DNA from 2 places in the Actinomyces slackii genome. Region 2 is predicted to be linked to the other one. Evidence: riboswitches for the same ligand, from Rfam matches in the RefSeq annotation. Region 2 holds a riboswitch; the other holds the start of a gene.
The links. Region 2 has a riboswitch for thiamine pyrophosphate ahead of thiD (bifunctional hydroxymethylpyrimidine kinase/phosphomethylpyrimidine kinase). Riboswitches for the same ligand answer to the same signal wherever they lie in the genome.

Region 1: linked by a shared signal. The riboswitch ahead of EL266_RS03970 (thiamine ABC transporter substrate-binding protein) and the one ahead of thiD (bifunctional hydroxymethylpyrimidine kinase/phosphomethylpyrimidine kinase) in region 2 are both predicted to bind thiamine pyrophosphate.

What each region holds. Positions count from the first base shown of each region.
Region 1 is NZ_LR134363.1:960,532-971,912, forward strand. Features, by position in the region: gene EL266_RS03945 (glycosyltransferase) at 1-641, opposite strand, end outside; gene EL266_RS03950 (TetR/AcrR family transcriptional regulator) at 1,051-1,635, opposite strand; gene EL266_RS03955 (replication-associated recombination protein A) at 2,254-3,600, opposite strand; gene EL266_RS03960 ((Fe-S)-binding protein) at 3,860-6,379, opposite strand; gene EL266_RS03965 (DUF4235 domain-containing protein) at 6,690-6,983, opposite strand; TPP riboswitch at 7,209-7,313, shown strand; gene EL266_RS03970 (thiamine ABC transporter substrate-binding protein) at 7,364-8,491, shown strand; gene EL266_RS13865 (ABC transporter permease) at 8,641-10,437, shown strand; gene EL266_RS03980 (ABC transporter ATP-binding protein) at 10,430-11,381, shown strand, end outside.
Region 2 is NZ_LR134363.1:2,683,350-2,694,730, reverse strand. Features, by position in the region: gene EL266_RS11060 (alpha/beta fold hydrolase) at 1-281, opposite strand, end outside; gene EL266_RS11055 (helix-turn-helix transcriptional regulator) at 235-1,053, shown strand; gene EL266_RS13430 (hypothetical protein) at 1,279-1,440, shown strand; partial or broken gene EL266_RS14065 (hypothetical protein) at 1,427-1,555, shown strand; gene EL266_RS11045 (GNAT family N-acetyltransferase) at 1,666-2,394, opposite strand; gene dapA (4-hydroxy-tetrahydrodipicolinate synthase) at 2,488-3,384, shown strand; TPP riboswitch at 3,490-3,583, shown strand; gene thiD (bifunctional hydroxymethylpyrimidine kinase/phosphomethylpyrimidine kinase) at 3,574-4,434, shown strand; gene EL266_RS11030 (MFS transporter) at 4,440-5,786, shown strand; gene thiM (hydroxyethylthiazole kinase) at 5,783-6,565, shown strand; gene EL266_RS11020 (thiamine phosphate synthase) at 6,562-7,230, shown strand; gene EL266_RS11015 (AMP-binding protein) at 7,221-8,999, opposite strand; gene EL266_RS11010 (AMP-binding protein) at 8,992-10,908, opposite strand; gene EL266_RS11005 (HelD family protein) at 11,048-11,381, opposite strand, start outside.

The DNA of each region.
Region 1 (11,381 bases), 1.5 Mb from region 2:
AGGCCGGCGGCGAAGCTGGAGGGGAGAGTCACGCCGTTATCCGCCGCCACCTGGTAGAAGGGGCGCGGCAGGGGGACTCGCATGCCGACCGTGTGCAGGGCCGCGGCGGAGGCGCGGTCGATGAGCCGCTGCGCTGCGGTGGTGCGCGGCAGGAAGCCCGTCGAGCCCAGGCGCTGGGCCGCCTCCAGGTGGGGCAGGGAGTAGGCGAAGGGCCGGACGAACACCAGGGGCACCGACTCGGCGCGCGCGGAGATGAACTGGCTGGGGGTGACCCCGATGACCACCGCGCCTGAGCACAGCCGGCGGATGAGGTCGCGCTCGGAGGCCACGCGCTGGGAGAGCATGGAGCGGGTGAAGGGGTGGCGCAGGCTGCGGCCCTGATCGAAGTCCAGGGCCTGGCGGGCCTCGGCATCCGTCAGGCGCGGCTCCTGGAGGATGAAGTCGAAGCCGGCCTGCTTGATGAGTTCGGAGTTGCGCGGGGAGAAGCCGGTGAAGACGCAGTCCACGCCGTCGGGCATGCGCTTGGCGACCTCGATGCTGCGCGTGACCTCGGCGATGTTGATGGTTTCGGGGGCGAATAGCACGCGGCAGGCGTGCGCCTGACCGCCTGACTCAGGAGAGGGGGCGCCGCTGGCGCGCATTGCGGCCGAGCGGGTATGAGAGTGGTGCGCCGAGCCGCGTGCTGCTGGTGCACCGGTCGTCGTGGTGTGGCTGCTGGCGTCATGAGCCGTTGTGCATCGGTGTGCGATGACCGACATACGATGTCTCCCCTGGGTCAATGGCAAAAAGAACGAAGGCTCAATCTATTGGATGCCTCGTCCAATACGCTCGGAGAGTACCAGGTGTTCAGGGCCCGTGCCATCAGCCTGGAGGGGGAATTCGTCCTGTTGCGCTATCGCAAGCCTGTGTGCGTGGCGTAGGCGACTTTCGCCAGCGGTGCCAGCGGTCTCCGGCCCGTCATTCGGGGCGACTGGGGTGAGCGCGTGCGTTTATTGACGTTACCTTTCTGTGATGCTGGAGGGGCCCGGAATGCCCCTGCGGCAGCACCGCCTACGGGGCGGGCTCCTTCTGCGGGACGAGGGCGTGCAGCGCCCTGACCATCATCCCGACCACCGTCTCGCGATCGATCTCGGGGTGGTTCTGCCACTCCAGGCATGTGGCCACCATCATGCTGGTCCACGTGCGCAGGGCGAAGCGGGCCTGGACGTCGGAATCAGGGATGCCCAGCAGATGCAGCAGCAGCGCCTCGAAGTGCTCACGGCTGGCCTGGATCGCCTCGCCGATCACCGCGTCGTTCTTCTCCAGGCCGGCCACATGCAGCGCCTGGTAGCCCATGGGCCTGCCCTGGACGTAGGCGACGTAGGCAGTGATGACGTCCTCGATGCTCTCCTCGCCCGCGAGCTTCTCCACCTGGCTGATCTCATGGGCCACGATCGCCCGAACCAGATCCTGCTTGGTGGGGAAGTAGTGGTAGAAGAGCGCGCGGGAGGCGCCTGCCCGCTTGGCGATGTCATTGACCGAGACCTGCATGAGGGACCCCGTCGCGAAGATCTCCAGCCCTACTGCCATGATCTCCTCCCGCCGCTGCTCGGGGCTGAGACGCCGACGCTGATCAGTGGACTGCTGAGGGTTCACACGCTGAGGTTACTGGTTGGCGGGCCCACCCGTCGGTGAGCCTCGCGGGCAGGACCCGCGCAATCATGCTGCTCCTCCCGCCCGCGCATGCCGTGCGCTGCGGGCAACGGGTCCCGGGTGACGGTCATGCGCTGCCCGCCCGGTGTGCCCTGCCCGCCCGGTGCGCACTGCGCGTCCGGTGTGCCCTGACCGCCCGGTGCGCGCTGCGCGGTCGGGGTCGACGTCGACGTCGACGTCGGCGGGGTCCGGCCGGCTCCGGGGCCGCCGTGTGAGTCGCCGTATGGGTCTGGGGTGGACTTGACCCCCGGGTCCGGGGGTGTGCCCCGGACCCGGGGGTCCAAGCCTCGCGAGGGACCGTCTGCGACCCGGGTTCCCATGCACCCGGGGAGGCGGTCGCCTCCTTCACCGGAAGCGGCGGCTCCAGGCTCCCTAAGACCTGTTGCCGGCCTCGGAGGTCCGTTCCGTCGTCGGGCTCCCCAACCCTCGGGACCGGTTCCGTCCGGTGGTGTCCACTATGTAACGCCATGACCCTGAAAGAACCCACCGATGCGTACTGAGAACCCCCTGAGAAAAACACCCGGCACCACCGGCAGGGGCGGGACGGGAGAGGGCGCGCAGTCAGGCCCTGCGCTCGGCGCGCAGGGCCTGCCAGTACTCCAGGCGCTCCCGGATCCGTCGCTCGTGACCGTTGCCAGTGGGCTCGTAGAGAGGCTCGCGCTCCACGCCCTGCGGCAGGTAGTCGGCACCGGAAAAACCATCCTCGGCATCAGGGTCGTACTCGTATCCCTCGCCATAGCCCAGCTCCTTCATCAGGCGGGTGGGCGCGTTGAGGATATGCGCCGGCGGCATGAGCGAGCCCGTGCGGCGCGCGAGCCTCACCGCCCGGCCGTAGCCCCGGTAGATCGCCACCGATTTGGGCGCCGTCGCCAGATGCACCACGGCCTGGGCGATGGCCAGCTCCCCCTCGGGGGATCCCAGTCGCTCGTAGGCCTGCCACGCGGCCAGGGCGATCTGCAGGGCGCCGGGGTCGGCCATGCCCACGTCCTCACTGGCGAAGCGCACCAGGCGCCGCGCCACGTACAGCGGGTCCTCGCCGCCGGTGAGCATCCGGGCCAGCCAGTACAGCGCCGCATCCGGGTCCGAGCCGCGCATCGACTTATGCAGGGCGGAGATGAGGTTGTAGTGCTCCTCGGAGGACTTGTCGTACAGCGGCGCCCGCGAGGCGACCACATCCGTCAGCTCCCCTGCGCCCACGGGCCCGGCGCCTGCGGGCAGTCCCTGGATCTGCTCCACCATGCTCAGCAGGTAGCGCCCGTCGCCGTCGGCCATGGCCAGCAGGGCCGGGCGCGCCTCCGGGGTGAGCGGCAGGGCACGGCCGGTCAGGGCCTCCGCGCGAGCCAGCAGCTCGCCCAGCGCCTCCTCATCCAGGCGGCGCAGCACCATGACCTGACAGCGCGACAGCAGCGCCCCGTTGAGCTCGAAGCTCGGGTTCTCCGTGGTGGCGCCCACGAGCACCACCGTGCCGTCCTCCACGAAGGGCAGGAATGAGTCCTGCTGGGCGCGGTTGAACCGGTGGATCTCATCGACGAAGAGCATCGTGCCCTGGCCGATCTGGCGGCGCCGCCCTGCGGCGTCGAAGACTTTGCGCAGGTCGGCCACCCCGGAGAAGGTGGCGGAGATCTGCTCGAAGACCAGACCCGCGCGCTCGGCGAGCAGTCGGGCGATCGTGGTCTTTCCGCACCCCGGCGGGCCCCACAGGATGATCGAGGACAGGCGGCCGGCCTCCACCATCCGCCCCAGTGGGGCATCGGTCGCCAGCAGGTGATCCTGGCCGACGACCTCGCTAAGGCTGCGCGGCCGAAGCCGGTCGGCCAAGGGGCGGGCGGGGTCGTCGACCATCGGGCCGCCGGACTCGGCGGCGGCATCGAAGAGCGAGGGTTCCTCCTGCGCGTGATGGCTGACCATGCCTTGAGCCTACGGGCTGACCGGTCGTGCCCCGAGGCATCGGGCGGGCTTGCACATTCATTTCGCGGCCTGTGGGGCACGATTGGCGGAATGACGCGGTTGTGGTCGCCGGGCAGAGGTCGTGGAGGCAAGATGAATGTGCATCGACGCCGGCGATGCACATTCATCTCTGCTCCTGAGGCCGTCTCGGCAGACGGATCCTTGGAATGACGCCACATCGGGTGGCGGGGTCGCAGGATGAATGTGCAACTCGGGTGGCTCAGCCTCCCTGGCCGCGGTGGACTGCCTCGAGCATGAGGGTGGCGACGTCGGTCACGCGCACGTCCGCGCCCTCGCTGGCCACGCCGTCGGAGAGCATGGTGGTGCAGAAGGGGCAGGCTGTGGCCACCACCTGGGCCCCTGTGCCAATGGCCTCGCGGGAGCGCTCCACGGCGATGCGCGTGCCGATCGACTCCTCCATGAAGGCGCGCGCCCCGCCGCCTCCGCAGCAGAAGCCCCGCTCCTGGCTGCGGGGCATCTCCACCGTCGTGGCGCCCGTGGCCTCCAGCAGCTCGCGCGGCGGGGAGTAGACCTGGTTGTGCCGGCCCAGGTAGCAGGCGTCGTGGTAGGTGACGGTGGGGGCGGCGGTGTCCTGGAGGAGGGCGCCTTGGCTACCATCCGCGGCCCTCGTCCCTCGGGCCGCTCCCGCCAGCCCCGCCACGCCTTCGGCGCCCTCCTCCAGGGCACCGCCTGCGCGGTCATCGACCTCCCTCCCCGCATCTGGGGGAACGGGCGTCAGCCGCCCCTCGCGCACCAGCCGGTTGAGCAGCTGGGTGTAGTGGACCACCTCGTAGCGTCCCCCGATCTGCGGGTACTCCCGCGAGATCGTGTTGAAGCAGTGCGCGCAGGTCACCACGATGCGCTGGGCGCCGGCCTCCCGCAGGGTCTCAACGTTCTGGGCGGCGAGCATCTGGTAGAGGATCTCGTTGCCGGCGCGGCGGGCCGGGTCGCCGGTGCAGGTCTCGCCCTCGCCCAGGACCGCGAAGCTGACCCCGGCGGTGTGCAGCAGCTCGGCCACCGCCCGCGTGGTCTTCTTGGCGCGGTCCTCATAGGCGCCGGCGCAGCCCACCCAGAACAGGTAGTCGACCTCGGCGGCGGACTCCACGTCCTGGCCGATCACCGGCACCTCGAAGTCCAGGCCCTTGGCCCACTCCAGGCGCTTGCGCGCCGCCAGTCCCCACGGGTTCCCCTTGGACTCCAGCTTGCGGAACATGCCGCCCAGCTCCTTGGGGAAGGCCGACTCCATGAGCACCTGCTGGCGGCGCACATCCACCACATGGTCCACATGCTCGATATCCACCGGGCACTGATCCACGCAGGCCCCGCAGGTGGTGCAGGCCCACAGGACGTCGGCGGGGATGACCTCGCCGGCGAGCGGGGCGGGGGCCGTGGCCACGCCGGTCTCACCGGGCGCGGCCTTGGCCTCCAGGAGGGCCCCCAGGACGTCGCCGGTATGCGCCGTGCCCTCCACCAGGCCCAGGGAGGTCTCGCGAGCCAGCCCGTCATGGAGGCCCAGGAGTCGCCCCGCCCCCGAGGCGGGGCGCGCGGAGACCTGCTCGGCGCTGACCTCCTCGGGGCCGACGCCCATGGCCGCGGCGGCCCGCAGGTAGGGCGCGGCGGCGGCGTGATGGTCGCGCAGCGCCATGACGAAGAGCTTGGGGGACAGGGGCTTGCCGGTGTTCCAGGCGGGGCACAGGTCCTGGCATCGCCCGCACTCGGTGCAGGTGGAGAAGTCCAGCAGGCCCTTCCACGTGAAGTCCTCGATGCGCCCCACCCCCAGGCGCACCTCGGGCCCGGTGCCCTCCTCGGCGGCCTCCATGGCCTCCTCCAGGGCATCCATGGAGGCCTCGGTCAGCGGCTCGCCGCCCACCACGATCGGCTGGAGCGGGCCCAGCGCCTTGGCGCCGTCGATCTCGCGGCGGGCGTAGACGTTGAGGAAGGCCAGGAAACGGTGCCAGGCCACTCCCATGGAGGGCTGGAGCCCCACCACCACGAACCAGCACATCGAGACCACCACCTTGACGGTGGCCACCACGAGGATCGCGGCCTCCAGGCCGCCGGCCCCCAGGGGCGTGAGCAGCGGCCCGCTCCAGGCGGTCAGCGGGAAGTGCGTCCAGGTGGCCAGGGCGCGCTCGGCGGGATCTGCGGACAGCGCCAGGTGGGCGTGCTCCAGCATCCGCAGCACCAGGACGCAGGCCACCACGGCGATGATGATCGCCTCGACGAAGACCGCCTGGGAGGCCGTCGATCCGGCGAAGCGCGAGGTGCGCGGCCGCCGCCCGCCCTCGGAGTCCGCCGGGTAGGTCGGGGCCGTGCGGGTCCGGGTCACCCGACGCCGCAGGATGGTCAGGCCCACGATCCCGGCCAGGGACAGCCAGGCGATGATCTCCACGGCCCAGGCCCACCAGGCGGCGTGCCCGATCAGCGGCAGCGCGAAGCTCGCCCCGCCCAGCACCTGGCCGTACCCGGTGACCAGGGTCAGGAAGAGCAGCGGGAAGGAGACCATGACCAGCCAGTGGGCGGCCCGGATGAAGGGCCTGCCCTTGAAGGCGGAGTGCCCGACGACGGCCCCCAGCATCCCCACGGCGCGCCGGATCACGGGGCGCAGGCGCTCACGGGGGACGGGACGGCCCACGGCCAGACGGGCGGCAATTGTGCAACAGGCGCGTGCGAAAACCGCCACTCCGATCGTCGTCGCCACGGCGACGATGACGGCGCAGACGATCTGCACAACGCTCATAACGGCCACTCCTCAGGGGATGGGGGCGCCAGCCGCGGCGCCCGGCCGGGCCCTCGCGGCGGCGGTCTTCGACGCGGCCACCAGCCTACTCGCGGCCGGTCGTGCCGCTCGGGAGCCGACGGCGCTCCACCGGTACGGCACCGCCCCATCCCGCCCAGCGGGGGCCGGGCGGGGAGATGGCGATATGGGGCTTGCGGCCCTCACCCCTCCGCCGCCAGAGCTGGGCCTCGCGGGCTGAGCGGTGGGCGCCCGCGGGCCTGCCGGGCCCGGGGCACGTCCGGTCGGGCCCATGGTCTGGGCGGCCCGGGGCTCAGGCCTCGATGGCGGGCAGCGGGGCGTGGCGCTTGACGTACCACTTGGCGGCCTGGCGCAGGCCGAGCTGGCGGGTCAGGGCGATGGCCGCCCCGGAGATGACGGCGAAGGCCACCACCTCCATGAGCTTGTACTCCAGCACCTGGTCCTCCTCGCGAGGGGCCTGGTGGCCGGTGATGGCCCGCCATCCCAGGGCCACGACCTTGTCGGCCACGAAGCCCGAGGCGAGGGTGGCCGCGGCCGCGGTGACCTTCCAGGCCAGGTCGGTGGAGCCGGCATCCTTGTTGCCCATGTGTCCTCCTTGGCGCCCGCTCGGGCGCATCGCGTCGATCGGCGGCCGACGGCGGCCGGCCCCGCTGGCCCGATCATGCCCCATCCGCCCGCGATCCGCCCGCATGAGCGCGGCGGGCGCCCCACCGGCCCCACGTGCCGGCCGAATTCAGATTCCGCCCGCATGAGCGCGGCGGGCGCAGCGGGCTCACCGAGCGCAGCGGGACAGCCGCATCATCTAGGCTTGGCCCCACGACAGGGGAGCGCCTCCCGGCGCTGAGAGTGCGGATTCCCGCAGACCCTCGAACCTGCTCCGGCTAGCACCGGCGAAGGAAGTCGAGCATCTCCCCGGGCGCGGCCATCGCATCCGGGCCCTCCGGACCACCATCCAGGAGGCAGACCATGATCCACCATCCCGCCCACTCCATCCCTCCCGCCCCGCACGCCCGGCCTGCCCGGTCCGCCCGACCCGCGCTGAGCCGCCGCGGCCTGCTGGGCGCCGCCGGCGCCGGTGCCGCCATGCTGGGCCTGGGCCTGGCCGCCTGCTCGGGCTCGGGGGGCTCGGGCGCGGGCTCCAAGAAGGTCACCGTGGTCACCCACGACTCCTTCTCCCTGTCCGAGGACGTCCTGGCCTCCTTCTCCTCCGAGACCGGCTACGAGCTGGTCCACACCACCTCCGGCGATGCCGGCGCCCTGGTCAACAAGCTCGTCCTGACCAAGGACGCGCCGCTGGGCGACGCCGTCTTCGGCATCGACAACACCTACGCCTCGCGCGCGCTGGAGCAGGGCATCATCGACACCACCACGGCGGTCACCCTGCCGGCCTCCGCCAAGCCCTACATCGTCGAGGACACCCCCGCCCTGGCCCCCATCGACATGGGGGACGTGTGCCTGAACATCGACACCGCCTACTTCTCCTCCAAGGGCCTGACGCCCCCCGCCACCTTCGAGGACGTGGCCAAGCCCGAGTACGCCGGCCTCCTGGTGGCGATCGACCCCTCGACCTCCTCGACCGGCATGGCCTGGCTGCTGGCCACGGTCGGGCACTTCGGCGCCGAGGGCTTCGCCGACTACTGGAAGAGCCTCGTGGCCGGCGGCGCCCGCATTGACGCGGGATGGGAGGAGGCCTACTACACCAACTTCTCCGGAGCGGGGGAGGGCGGCACGTACCCGATCGTGGTCTCCTATGCCTCCTCCCCGGCCTACACCCTCAGTGACGACGGCGCGTCGTCGACCACCTCGGCCCTGCTGGACACGGCCTTCCGCCAGGTCGAGTTCGCCGGGGTCCTGGCCGGCGCCGCCAACCCTAAGGGCGGGCGCGCCTTCGTGGAGTGGATGCTCACCCGCACCGTTCAGGAGGACATCCCCGGCCAGATGTACATGTACCCGGTCGACGACGGCGCCGCCCTTCCCACGGAGATCACGAGCTTCGGCCCCCTGGCCAAGGCCCCGGTCGAGGTGACCCCGGCCGATATCACCGCCAACCGCGAGACCTGGCTGGAGCAGTGGACCAAGGCCGTCGGCGCGTGAGCCCGGCCCGGCCCCACCCGGCCCGGCTTGCCCCGTCCGGCCCGTCGGACCCGTCCGGTCCTGCCCGGCCCCGTTCCGTTCCGTCCCGTCCTGCCCCGTCCGGCCCGCGCCCATCCCGGGCGGAGGGGGCGGCCTGGACGGTCGCCGTCGTGGGCCCCGCTCTCTTCCTGGGCGTGTTCTTCGCCTGGCCGGTGGCCAGCCTCATGGCCCGCGGCCTGGCCCCGGAGGGCGCACTGGACCTGGGGGGCGTCGTCGAGGTCCTGGCCCGCGAGCGCACCGGGCGCATCATCGGCCAGACCCTGGCCCAGGCCGCCCTGGGCACCGTCATCAGCGTGGTCCTGGCCCTGCCCGGGGCGCTGGTGCTCTACCGGCGCTCCTTCCCCGGACGGGACCTGCTGCGCGGCCTGGTCATCGCTCCCTTCGTCCTGCCCAGCGTGGTGGTGGGCCTGGCCTTCCACGCCCTGTTCTCCCCCTCCGGCCCCCTGGGCGGCGAGGTCGCGGGCCTGCGCCTGGAGGGGACGATGACCGCGGTGGTGGCGGCCCTGGTCTTCTTCAACTACGGGCTCGTGGTGCGGATGGTGGGCACCATGTGGTCCCGCCTGGATCCGCGCTCGGTGGAGGCCGCCCGGGCACTGGGCGCGGGGCCGCTGCGCGCATTCGCCACGGTGACCCTCCCGGCGCTGACCCCGGCCATCGCCTCGGCCGCCGCCCTGGTCTTCCTGTTCTGCGCCACCGCCTACGGGGTGGTGCTGGTGCTGGGAGGCATGGGCGCGGGCACCATCGAGACCGAGATCTACGTCCTGACCGCCCAGTACCTGGACCTGCGGGGCGCGGCGGTCCTGTCGATCCTCCAGCTGCTGGTGATCGCCATGGTGCTGTGGGCCTGCGAGCGGGCCCGCCGCGCCACCCAGACGCGGCTGCGGCTGCGCCTGGACGTCCCGGCCCAGCCCCTGCGGGCCGCCGACGCCCCGGCCCTGGGGGTGACCCTGCTGGTGGTGGGAGGGCTGCTGGTGGCGCCCATGGCGGTGCTGGCGACCCGCTCGCTGCGCCGCGCGGGGCAGTGGACCCTGGCCAACTACGCCGACCTGGGCACGACGGGTCGCCGCAACGCCCTGGTGGTCACGGTCTGGCAGGCCGCCGCCAACTCGGTGCGCGTGGCCCTGGCCGCCGCGGTGATCGCCCTGGTGGTGGGGGCGGCGGTGAGCCTGGTGGTCTCGCGCCGGCCCCGCGGGCGGGCGGCGCGCCGGGCCCTGGGGCTGCTGGACGCCGTCGTCATGCTGCCCCTGGGGGTCTCGGCGGTCACGGTGGGCTTCGGCTTCCTCATCACCCTGACCCGACCGCCCCTGGCCCTGACGAGCTCGTGGTGGATTCTGCCCCTGGCCCAGGCGGTGGTGGCGGTGCCGCTGGTGGTGCGCACCCTCCTGCCGGCGCTGCGGGCCATCGATCCGCGCCAGCGCGAGGCGGCCGCCTCCCTGGGGGCGGGGCCGGGACGGGTCCTGGCCACGGTGGATGGCCCCCAGCTGCTGCGCGCCAGCGGCCTGGCGGCGGGGCTGGCCCTGGCCACCTCCCTGGGGGAGTTCGGGGCGACGTCCTTCCTCGTGCGCCCTCAGGAGCCGACGCTGCCGGTGGTGGTCTTCCGCCTCATCTCCAGCCCGGGAGCCCAGAACCAGGGGATGGCGCTGGCTGCCGGGGTGGTCCTGGCGGTCGGGTCGACGGCGATCATGCTGGCCTGCGAATGGGCGCAGACGGCGCGCTCGCGCCGCGACCCGGACCGGGCGGGCATGAGCGGGGCAGCCACGGGGCGGGCGGGCCCCGAGGCGCGCCCTGACGTGGGCCCAGGTGTCGGCTCGGATGCGGGCCCCGGCGTCGGCCCGAAGGCGCGCCCCGCGCCGCCGGTCCCTGTGCCGTCCCTGCCCGCGCCGCCCGAGAGGAGCACTGATGCCTGAGATCGCCCTGAGCCTTGAGGGGCTGAGTGTCAGCTATGGGGGCCTGCGCGCCGTCGACGGCGTGGACCTGGATATGGCGCCGGGGGAGGTGGTGGCCCTCCTGGGGGCCTCGGGCTCGGGGAAGTCCTCCCTGCTGCGGGCCGTGGCCGGGCTGGAGGACGCCGAGGGCTCGATCGCCTGGCGGGGGGAGTCGGTTGTTCCCGTGCCGGTGCACCGGCGCGGCTTCGGCCTCATGTTCCAGGACGGCCAGCTCTTCGAACATCGGGACGTGGGCGGCAATATCGCCTACGGCCTGGCCGGCATGGCGCGCCAGGAGCGGGACCGCCGCGTGGCCGAGATGCTCGAGCTGGTGGGGCTGTCGGGCTATGAGGGCCGGGCCATTGCCACGCTGTCGGGCGGTCAGGCCCAGCGCGTGGCCCTGGCGCGGGCCCTGGCGCCCCGGCCGCGCCTGCTGCTCCTCGATGAGCCGCTCTCCGCCCTGGACCGGGCCCTGCGCGAGCAGCTGGCGGCCGACCTGCGCGCCATCCTGCGGGACCAGGGCACCACCGCCCTGTATGTCACCCACGACCAGGATGAGGCCATGACCGTGGCCGACCGGGTGGGCATCATGAGCGCGGGCCGGCTCATGCGCGTGGGGAGCCCTGAGGAGCTGTGGTCGGATCCGGGCAGCCGGGAGGTGGCCGAGTTCCTGGGCTTCGGGCCCTTCCTGCCGGCCAAGACCGCCGCCCGGCTCGGCCTGCCGCCCGCCGACGGCCCGCAGGCGTCGGGGCTGCTGGCCCTGGCCCCGGGGGCCTTGGGCTCGGTGGAGGGGGAGGCCGAGCGCGGGGGCCCGGGCCTGGAGGCGCGGGTGGTCTCCTGCCGGCTGCGCCGCGGCCAGTGGGAGGCGGTGGCCGACGTCGAGGGGCTGGGGCGCGCCACGGTGCTGACCGCGCGACCTCACCGCC
Region 2 (11,381 bases):
AGGGCCAGGCTCACGGGCCCATTCGCGCCACTGTGCGCCACCAGGACGGCGTCGCCGCCCAACTCATCAAGCACCTCGGCGATGGCCTCGGCCTGGTCGTCGAGCGTTCGTGCCGTGCGCTGCGGGTCCTGCGGGTCCAAGCCGGGCAGGGTCAGGGCTGTGGCCAGGACCCCTGCGGAGGTCAGCTTCTCGATCACCTCGTTCCAGGCCCAGGCGCCGAGCCAGTAGCCGGGGATGAGGACGATGTGCGGCTGGCGCGCCGCGGGCGATGTCGAGGTCATGTGGACAGTGTGGTACTGCTCGCGGTCAACGGTGTGTCACTATTTGTGGCATGAATGTGACGGGACTCGGGCGGTGAGACGAGCGGAATGGCTCCACGCGCTGACCGAGTCACTGCGCCGGTCGGGAGATCGTGGACGGACCGCCGAGCAGTTGGCGAGCGAGTTCGAGGTTTCGGTCCGCACGATCAAGAGAGACCTGGCCGCGCTTGAGGCATCCGGGCTGCCGCTCTGGTCGAGGCCGGGCCCCGGCGGTGGGTACGGACTTCTTCGCAGGGGAGCGCTGCCGCCGGTGACCCTCACGGACGCTCAGGCTCTCTCGCTCCTGGCCGCCGTTGCCGCGGCCCCCGATGCGCCCTACTCGGATCTCGCCGCTTCCGCGGTCGGAAAGATCATGGATGTCCTCGATCCGAGCACCCGAGCGCGGGTCGATCAGCTCGCCTCGCGGGTGTGGGTCAACCCTGCGTCCAGTTCCTCGAGGGTCATTCGCTCTGCCTGTGAACAGGCCATGACCGAGCAGCGCGTGCTGCGCATCGACTACGTCGCCGCCGGCGGTGCGAGCAGTCGACGGGATGTCGAGCCGATCGTGTTCGCCAACACCAACGGCACGTGGTACCTCGTCGGTTGGTGCCGCCTGCGCGATGCCGTGCGCTGGTTCTCGGTCAGCAGGATCCGCCGAGCGAGCGTCACTCGCCAACCGTGCGCGGGCCACACAGTGGCTCAGATCGGCACACCCCCACCCACCGCCACCAGCGTCGGCATCGACCGCAGCTGACCACCCCGATCAACGTCTCCGGTCAGTACATCTAAAGCAGCCGAGGCCCACGGGTCGGGGCAGTGGTGCTTCATCTCCCGCCACTCCCCGCGCTCCTGCGGGCAGGCGGGTCGGGGAACAAGAGCACCATGGCGGCATACTGGCGGTATGACTTCGACGACCATCAAAGTGAGCCGCGAGACGCGAGATCTCCTGCGCGCGCACGCGCAGCGTCGTGGAGGCACGATGGATGACGCCATCAACGATCTCCTGCGCGAGGCGGCCCGCGCTGAGCGCATGGAATCGCTGCGAGGGGCGATCCACTCCATGACCCAGGAGCAGCGAGCCAGTTACGAGGCGGAGAGCCGCGAGTGGCTCAACCTCCCCACCTACTATGTCGAGGGATGAGCAGGGCGTGATGGGCGGCCTGCCGCCTCAGGAGATCTCCTTCCTTCGCGGCGAGGTCGTCTGGGTCGACTTCGCACGTGGGGTGGGGCGTGAGCAGGTGGGCCGCCGCCCAGCCGTCGTGATCTCGGGCGGGCGCCCTGGATCAGCGCGCTGTCACGCAGATCGTGCGGTGGCTGGCCGACTTCCTCGAGATCCGGTACGTCGCGCTGGACTGAGCCGCACCGCTCAGATGGCGGCGGCCCAGCACTCCTCCGTGATGCCCTGGCCCACGGGGAGGTCGCGGCGGGCCCCTGTGGGCGCCATCCCCACCGCGCGCAGCAGGCTGGTCAGGGACTCATCCCCGCGCACGGCCCAGACCACCAGTGCCTGGGCGCCATCCTGACGGGCCAGGTCCACCGCGGCCGCCAGCAGGCGCGAGCCGTGGCCCCGGGCCTGATGGGCCGGATCCACCCCCAGGGCGGTGACCTCCGCCGCCAGGGCCGCATCGGCGCCCTCTGCGCCCTCGGCCTCCTCTGCTTCGCTGCGCGCCCGCGTGGGGGCCAGGCCCAGCAGCCCCACCACCTCGTCGCCCTGCGTGGACACCAGCACATGATGGGCCGGTGAGGGCGGGGCGGTCACCGCCTCCTGCCAGCCGGCCGTGATCACCGGGGCGGCGATCATGTCGCGCACGCCCTGGGGCAGGGCGGCGCCGTGGGCCGAGTCATGGGCCGCCTCCAGGGAGGCCAGCATCGTGGCCGCGTGGACCCGGCCCATCGCGGGCAGGTCCTCGGCCCGCGCGGGGCGCACGAATCCGGCCTGCGCATCCTCGCGGCCCGGCCCGCCCGAGGCCCCCACGCGCTCATCCAGGCCCCCGGCGCGCGCATCCAGGCCCCCGGCGCGCGCATCCAGGCCGGCGATCGGACTGGCGGTGAACACCGAGGGCTCCTGCTCCCAGGACTCTGATCGAGAGGTCATGGCCCGAGCCTAAGCGATCGCTACCGCAGCCATCTGGCCCCGCCCGGTGGGCAATCCTCAGTGCAGCGCCTACCACGGCGCTAGGCTGTGCCCATGAGCACCGCCCCCTCCCGCAGCTTCGGTTCCGTCGGCGTCGCCATGGTCACGCCCTTCACCCCGCAGGGCGAGCTGGACATCCCCGCAGCCCAGGCGCTGGCCCTCAGCCTTGTCGAGGACGGCGCGGACATGATCCTGCTGTCCGGCACCACCGGCGAGGCCCCCACCACCCACCTGCCCGAGAAGCAGGCCCTCATCCGCGAGGTCAAGGACGCCCTGGCCGGACGGGCCATGATCGTGGCCGGGGCCGGCTCCAACGACACCGCCCACGCGGTGCGCAACGGTGTGGGCTCACAGGAGGCCGGAGCCCAGGGCCTGCTCATCAACGCCCCCTACTACAACCGCCCCAGTCAGGAGGGCGTCTACCAGCACATCATGGCGGTCGTCGAGGCCACCGACCTGCCGGTCATGATCTACGACATCCCCGGTCGCACCGGGGTGCGCATCACCGATGAGACCCTGGCCCGCCTGGCCGAGCACCCCCGGGTCAAGGCCGTCAAGGACGCCACCGGCGACGTCGAGCAGGGCTTCGCCCGCATGGAGGCCACCGGCCTGGAGTTCTACTCCGGCGACGACGGCCTGAACTTCGCCTGGCTGGCCCACGGCGCCTCCGGCGTCGTCTCCGTGGTGGCCCACGCCGACGCCCACTCCTGGCGCACCATGATCGAGGAGGTCGACGCCGGCGACCTGCCCGGCGCCCGCGCCGTGGCTCAGCGCATGCGACCCCTGGTCAAGGCCATGATGGGCGGGGGACAGGGGGCCGTCATGGCCAAGGAGGCCCTCCTCCTCCAGGGCCGCCTGCCCCATGCCGACCTGCGCCTGCCCCTGGTGCGCGCGCAGGCCGAGGAGGTCGCCGCTCTGCGGAAGACCCTGGAGGAGCTCCGGCTCCTGTAGGCGGTGCGCAAGCGAGTGCGCGACCCAGCATCCCGCCGCCTCACTCACCTCAGCGGCTGGGACGAGTGGGGTGGTGGCGCGCGCGCATGATGTGGTCTACGTTGGGCCGTGGACACGGGGTGCGCCGACCGGCGCTGAGATCACACCCGTGGAACCTGATCTAGTTCGTACTAGCGAAGGGATGTCCACATGCCGTCATCTGTGCATGCCCAATCCGTTCCCCGCGTTCTCGCAGTAGCTGGGACCGACCCCACGGGGGGTGCGGGAACGAGCGCCGACTGCAAGGCCATCACCGCTGCCGGTGGCTATGCGATGAATGCGGTCACCTGCCTCGTGGCGCAGAACACGACAGGGCTCCGCGCCGTGCACGTGCCTCCGGTCGCATTTCTTGAGGGGCAGTTGCGCGCCGTCAGCGAGGACGTCACCATCGATGCCGTTAAACTCGGCATGCTCGGCACGAGGGACATCATCACCACCGTGGCTCGCTGGTTGGACGAGCAGGCGCCTGCCATCCTGATCATCGACCCCGTCATGGTGTCGACCAGCGGCGACCGGCTCCTCGCACCGGATGCTGAGGCCGCCCTGCGCCGCCTGTGCCGGCGCCGGGCGATCGTGACCCCTAATATCCCCGAGCTGGCTGCTCTCACCGGCGAGCCCCTGGCCCGCAGCGAGGGTGAGGCCGTCGAGCAGGCCATGCGCTGGTCCACGCGCACCGGCACCCAGGTGGTGGTCAAGACGGGACACCTGGACGGTCAGGACGTGGCCAACATCCTCGTGGGCCCCGGAGGCGTCCTTGCCCGCTCGGCCGCCCCTCGAGTACGGACCACCGCCACGCACGGCACCGGCTGCTCCCTCGCCTCCGCCCTGGCCACCCGGCTCGCCGCAGGCCAGGAGCCGGAAGCGGCGCTCGCGTGGGTCACCGCGTGGCTGCACGAGGCCGTCGCCCATGGTGAGGCGCTGAAGGTCGGACGGGGCAACGGCCCCATCGACCACGCCCACCGTCTCCGGCGGGCCATCGACGCTCCCAGTGCCGTTGAGGTCCAGGCATGAGCGCCGTGAGCACCGGTTCAGACATGCGTGATGCCGAGCGGGCCGAGACCCTGAGTGCCCAGGGGCGGGCCGCCCTGGGCGCAGGGGTCGTGGGGAACTGGGTGGACGCGCTCCACATCTTCCTTCCGCTCGTGGCCCTGGCTCCGGCGCTCGACCATGTGACGGGCCCCTGGGCGCCCTCCTTGGCGGGGGCCGTGGCGGTCACCGCCATGCTGCTGGGGCGCCCCGTGGGCGCCGTGATCCTGGGGCGGGTCGCTGACAGGATCGGACGCAGTCGCACCACGTGCCTGGCCACCGCCGGAACCGCATTGTGCGCCCTGGCCATCGCTGTCCTGCCCACCCATGCCCTCCTCGGACCGGCCTGCCTCGGCCTTCTCATCGCCCTGCGATTCGCCGCCGGTGTGCTCGTCGCCGGGGAGTACTCAGCCGCTATCCCGCTGGCCATGGAGTGGTGCCGGCCGCCACGGCGCGGCCTTGCCAGTGGACTCATCCTGTCCATGGCCCCCCTGGCCCAGGCCACCATCGCCTTCGGCACCGCGGGGCTCCTGACTGCTCTGGGCCCGGACACCTACAGCGTGTGGGGCTGGCGCCTCCTCTTCCTCGCCGGGGCCGGCGCCTCGCTGGGAATGACCCTCTACTACCGGCGCCACGTTCCGGATTCGCCGAGCTTCCACCGTGAGGCGGCCAGACGCATCCCCGGCGCCGCGCACCCCACGCTACGCTCGCTCCTACGCGGTCAGTGGGCGAGGCCCTTCTGGCAGTGCTTCGTCATGATGTCGGGGTTGTGGCTTCTCACCACTGCGACTGTTCTCATCCTCACCTCCCGGATCAGCGCCGGCCCGTCCGTGACGATGCCCTCGGTGGCAGTGGTGATGGGTGCCGCGGCCCTTGTCCAGGCCGCGGCCATGATCCTCGCCGGGCACTGGTCCACCCTGGTGGGACGGCGGCGCCTCTTGGCCGCCTGGGGCCTGACGGCATCGACTCTCGGCGTGCTTGTGTGGCACGCGGCCCTCGCCAGCACCACCCTGCCCGGTGCCATCATGGGGGTCGCCGTCCTTCAGGCCGCCACGGTCAGTGCCTACGGGCCGGTGGCCGCCTACCTCTGCGAGCGCTTCCCCACAGAGGTGCGCTCCACGGGGTATGGCAGCGCCTACAGCCTCTCCCTGATCGTGCCCTCCCTCTACCCGCTCTACCTGCCCGTTCTGGAGTCGATGCTGGGGCGCGGTGCGGACACTCTGCTGGTGATCCTCGGTGGTGGGCTCCTGAGCCTGGGAGCGCTGGCAGGGCCATCCCTGGCGCCCCGGGATACGGCGATGGGTCTTGATGAGATCGTGCGGGCAGGTGGGCGATGACGGGGATTGACCATGAGGCCGTTGATATTCGCGCCCTGGCCAGGAGGACCGCTGCCGCCCTGCGCTCCCGGGCACCACTCGTTCACTGTCTGACTGCCACGGCCTCGATGCATCTGGTCGCCAACGGACTGCTGGCTGTGGGGAGCCGTCCGATGATGACTGAGACGGTGGAGGAGGCCCCGATGATGACCGGCCAGGCGGATGCCCTCCTGGTCAATCTCGGAGCCCTGTCAGCCGACGGCGCGCGGGGGATCCCCGCAACGGTGACAGCCTCCCGCGCCTCCGGTCATCCATGGGTGCTGGACCCAGTGGCCGTTGGGATCGCACCGGTGCGCACCGCACTCGCCCACCGGCTCCTGGACCAGGGCCCTGCGGTCGTACGGGCCAACGCCTCGGAGATACGAGCCCTGAACGGCTCCCGAGGCGGATGCGGCACCGATACGACAGCGCGCCCTGAGGAGGCGGAGGCGGAGGCCATGGCATTGGCGCAGCGCACTGGTGGGATCGTGGCGGTATCCGGCGAGGCCGATCTCATCACGGATGGGCGCCGCACCATCCGCCTGCACTGCGGCAGCCCTCTGCTGACCCGGGTCACAGGGACCGGATGCCTTCTCGGCGCTCTCATGGCATCCGGCCTGGGGGCGGGGCTGAGCCCGTGGGAATCAGCGGTCGGCGCCACGGCGCTGCTCGGGCTCGCCGGACAGGATGCCGCATCCCGTTCCACCGCCATGGGGTCCTTCCAGGTGGCGCTCCTGGACTGCCTGGATGAGGCGGGATGATGAGCGCGCCCAGGCGCGCGGTGGACCTGCGCTGCTGCCTTGTGACCTCCGGGACGGGGGACCGCGCTGTCGAGACCGCCGCACGCGCGGCAGCGGCTGGAGCCGGTGTGGTTCAGGTGCGAGCCAAGGAGGCCACCGCCCGTGGTCTCATGGAGCTCGCCCGTCAGGTTGCACGGGCGGTCGCGGCAGCGAGTCCTCGTACTCGAGTCCTGGTCAACGATCGTGCTGACGTCGCCTGGGCGCTGGCACGGCAGGGGGAGGCGGTGCATGGCGTCCACCTGGGGCAGGACGACCTGCCCGCGCGGGATGCGCGGGCGCTGCTGGGCCCGCGGGCGCTGATAGGGATGACCGCAGGCACGCTCCCGCTCGTGCGCCGCGCCCAGGACCTGGCAGGAGACATCGACTACCTCGGCGCTGGTCCCTTCCGGCCCACACCGACCAAGCCGTCGAGGCGAGTGCCCCTCGGAGTGGGCGGTTATCGCGACCTCGTCGCTGCCAGTGCCCTGCCCATCGTGGCCATCGGGAATGTTCGGCCCGATGACGTCCCGGCGCTCGCGGCCACCGGGGTGGCCGGAACCGCCATGGTCCGCGCCATCATGGCAGCCCCAGATCCAGCCGTTGAAGTACGTCGGTGCCTGGCGGGCTGGTCGGTCCCTCAGGACTGAGGAGATCCCGGTGCCGCGCCGCCAGGACCGTGTGCGAGCAGTTGATCGCGCACCACGCGGCGCAGCACCTTGCCGATCACCGTGCGCGGGAGCTCGTCGAGAACCTCCATGCGCCTGGGCAGGGCGTAGCGAGGCAGGCTCGCCCCCGCATGGGAGCGCACCGCCTCCAGCGTCACCTCGCCCGCCCCGGGCTCCAGGACGACGGCGGCCACCACGGTCTCCCCGTTGGCCCCGTCGGGCAGGCCGACCACGGCGACATCGGCGATCCCGTCCATGGAGCGGATCGCCTCCTCGACCTGGGAGGGATAGACGTTGAAGCCCCCGGTGAGGATGAGCTCGCGCCTGCGGTCGGCCATCCACAGGAAGGAGTCCTCGCGGCGCACCATGTCTCCCGTGCGCAGCCAGCCGCCGGGCAGCATGGCCTCGGCCGTGGCCTGCTCATCCTCCCAGTAGCCGGCGAAGACCTGGGGGCCGCGCACCAGCAGCTCACCGGGCTCGCCGTCGGGCACCTCCCGGCCGGGATCCGGATCCTCGGGGTCGACCACGCGCACATCCGTGGAGGGGAAGGGCAGCCCCAGCGCGCCGATGCGCCGACTGGGCCCCATGGGAGTGCCGGCGACGATCGGGCTGGTCTCCGTCATGCCGTAGCCCTCGATGAACAGGCCCCCGGTGGCCTCCTCCCAGCGCCTGCCCGTGGCCGGCGGCATCGGCGCCGCCCCGCACACACCGTAGCGCAGACCGGCCAGGCTGGTCCCGGACTCCTTTGCGCCGTCCAGGATCCGCGAGAACATGACCGGCACCCCCACGAAGAAGGTGCAGGGCCGGCGGCGCAGCGCCGCCAGCACGCGGGGAACGTCGAAGGCCGGCAGCATCACCTGGGTGGCCGCCTTCTGCACCGCGCACAGCACGTTGAAGGTCAGGCCGAAGGCGTGGAAGAAGGGCAGCAGAGTCAGGAAGGTCTCACCGCCCTCATGGAGCATCGGCACCCAGGCGATGGCCTGATTCGCGTTGGCCCTCAGGTTGCCATGCGTCAGGGCCGCGGCCTTGGGGGCGCCCGTCGTCCCACCGGTGTGCAGCAGCACCGCCACGTCCCCGCCCGCCGGCGAGGGCCATGAGGCGGGCAGGCGGGCGGCCCGGGCCGCCTCCCGGTCCCAGGAGCGAACCGAGGCGGGCAGGGCCGTGGCCCTCATGGCCCGGCGCTGCTCGCGGGCCCGGGCCACCGGCAGGCGCAGGGCGGCCCGAAGGCGCGCCGGCATGGCCGCCGAGATGTCCACGCTGAAGACCGTCAGGCCCTCCAGGCCCTGGCCGTCAGGGGCATCCGGGTCCATGATCAGCTCCACGCCCTTCTCCCAGGCCACCACCACCCGGGCCCCGTGGTGGGCCAGCTGGGCGCGGATCTCCTCCCCGGGGGCCAGGGGATTGTGCTCGGCGACGATCGCCCCCAGGCGCAGGGCCCCGTAGATGGCCGCCACATGCTGGGGGCAGTTGGGCATGAGCAGGGCCACCCGGTCCCCGCGCCTCACGCCGGCCTCGCGCAGCAGCTGGGCGGCCCGCTCGCTGGCCTCCAGCAGCTCGCCGTAGGTCGTGGTGGCGCCCAGGAAGTCCAGGGCGATCCGGTCGGGGTAGAAGGCCGCGGCCGTGGCCAGCAGCTCGGCCACCCCCTCATCGGGGGTCTCGACAAGCGCCGGCACGCCCGGCAGATAGTGGCGGCGGTGGAAGTGGTGGGCGTCGCCCTCTGCCGGCTCTGCCGGCGAGCCCGGCTCACTCACCGCGATCCTCCCGGGCGGGCGCGGCCTTCGCCGGATCTGCCGGCCCTGCCTGCTCCGCGGGCCCGCGGCCGTCCTGGCCATGCGTGCCCGACAGGTACTCAACGATGCTCACGGCCGCCGTCGTGGCCGCCTCGGAGGCGCTCTCCCGAGCCGCCAGCAGCTCCTCGCGCACCACGCGGCGCAGCACCTTGCCGATCTGGGAGCGCGGCATCTCGGTGAGGATGGCGATCTGGCGGGGCAGGGCGTAGTTGGACAGGGTGGTGGCCGCCCACTCGCGCACCTGCTCCAGGGTCACGCTCTGGCCCTGCTTGGGCAGGATCGCCGCCACGACGGACTCGTTGCCCGAATCGGCGGGCAGGCCGACGACGGCGACCTCCTCGACCTGCGGCATCGAGCGCACGGCCGCCTCGACCTCGGTGGGGTAGATGTTGAAGCCCCCTGAGATGATGAGCTCCTTGCGGCGATCGGCGATGACGTAGAAGCCGTCCTCCTCCTGGCGCACCAGATCACCCGTGCGCAGCCAGCCGCCCTCCAGGAGGACCTCGGCGCTCTCCTCGGGATTGCGCCAGTAGCCGGCGAAGACCTGGGGGCCGCGCGCCAGGAGCTCACCAACCTGCCCCGGCTCGACCTGCCGGCTCGGATCCTCGGGATCGACCAGGCGCACCTCGGTGGAGGGGTAGGGCACGCCCAGGGTCCCGGGGCGGCGCTCCTGGGAGATCGGATTGCCCAGGATGATGGGGGAGGACTCGGTCATCCCGTACCCCTCGATGATGGTGCCCCCGGTGGCCTCCTCCCAGGCCTGGGCCACGGAGCGGGGGTTGGGCGCCGCCCCGCACACGGCGATCGTGCAGGAGGACAGGTCCGCCCCCGTGGCCTGGGCGCGGGTGACCAGTCGGTCGAACATGACCGGAACGCCGGGGAAGAAGGTGGCGGGCCGGCGCTTCCAGGCCTCCAGGACCAGGTCGGCGCCGAACTTGGGCAGCACCACCTGGGTAGCGCCCAGGCCCACGGCGCACAGCAGGGACAGGGACAGCCCGAAGGCGTGGAAGAAGGGCAGGACGGCGTAGAAGGTCTCCTTGCCCGCCTCAGTGGCCTGCGAGGCCCAGGCCAGGCTCATCTCGGCATTGGAGCGCAGGTTGGCATGGGTCAGGCCCACCGCCTTGGGCGTTCCCGTCGTGCCGCCCGTGTAGAGCAGCACCGCGGTGTCCGTCACCGCGGGAAGGGCGACGCCCTGGGCGATGGGGGCGGCCGTGGCCACCAGGTCATCCCAGGAGCGCACCCCCGCGGGCACCCTGCCGCGCAGCTCGCGGCGCTTGGCCCGCGCGGGGGCCACCGGCAGGCGCAGGGCCAGGCGGCTGCGCAGCGGCAGGCCCCGGGACAGGTCGACCGACAGGACGCGCAGGCCGCTCAGGCCCGCCTCCTCAAGGGAGCCGGTCGCCGCCACCAGGCGCTCCAGGGTCTTCTCCCAGGCGATGATGACCTGCCCGCCGTGGATGTGGAACTGCTCGCGCAACTGGGCCGCCGGCGCCAGCGGGTTGTGCTCGGCGACGATCGCCCCGATGCGCCAGGCCGCGTAGGCCAGGACGGCGTGCTGGGGGCAGTTGGGCAGGATCAGGCCCACCACGTCCCCGGGCCCGACCCCCAGGGATCGCAGGGCCTCGGCGGCCCTGGCGGTCCGATCGGAGAACTCGGCGTAGGTGGTGGTGGCACCCAGGAAGTCCAGGGCGATGCGATCGGGGAAGCGACGGGCGGCGTCGTCGAGCATGCATGACAGCGGCTCGGTCACGTCAAGGATCGTCGAGGGGACCCCGGGCGCGTAGTGGGGCCGCGACTGAGCGGGAGGAGTGCTCGTCTGACTCACAGGTGCCTCCGATTCCAGGCGCCGGAGGGATGCTCCGCCGCGGTACATGGCCAGGACCAACCGTAACCTACGGTTGCGTAGGCAGGCTGCGCGCCCACTGTGCCCGGGCTGTGCACCGGGGCCCGGTCGTCCCGGTCGAGCATCCCGGGATCGCGGCGCTGCGGCGCCTTCCGGGTGATCCGCGGCCTCAGGAGGGGTCCAGTCCCGTGGGCAGACCTGCCCGACTGATCACCCGCAGGCGGCGCGTCGGCCGGGTCATCGCCACATACAGGTCACCGGGGCTGGTCTCGCCGATGACGGCCGGATCGACCAGGACGACGACGTCGAACTCCAGGCCCTTGGACATGACCGGCCCCATCACCGCCACTCGCGAGCGCAGCACATCCCCGCCCGGGGCCTCCATGGCGGCGGCCAGGGCCTCATCGGCCCTCAGCAGCGAGGCATCCCGCGGGGCCTGCGGGCTGATCACCGCGATGCGCCCGGCCCCGGGACCGGCGGCCTCATCAAGACCGGCGCACTCG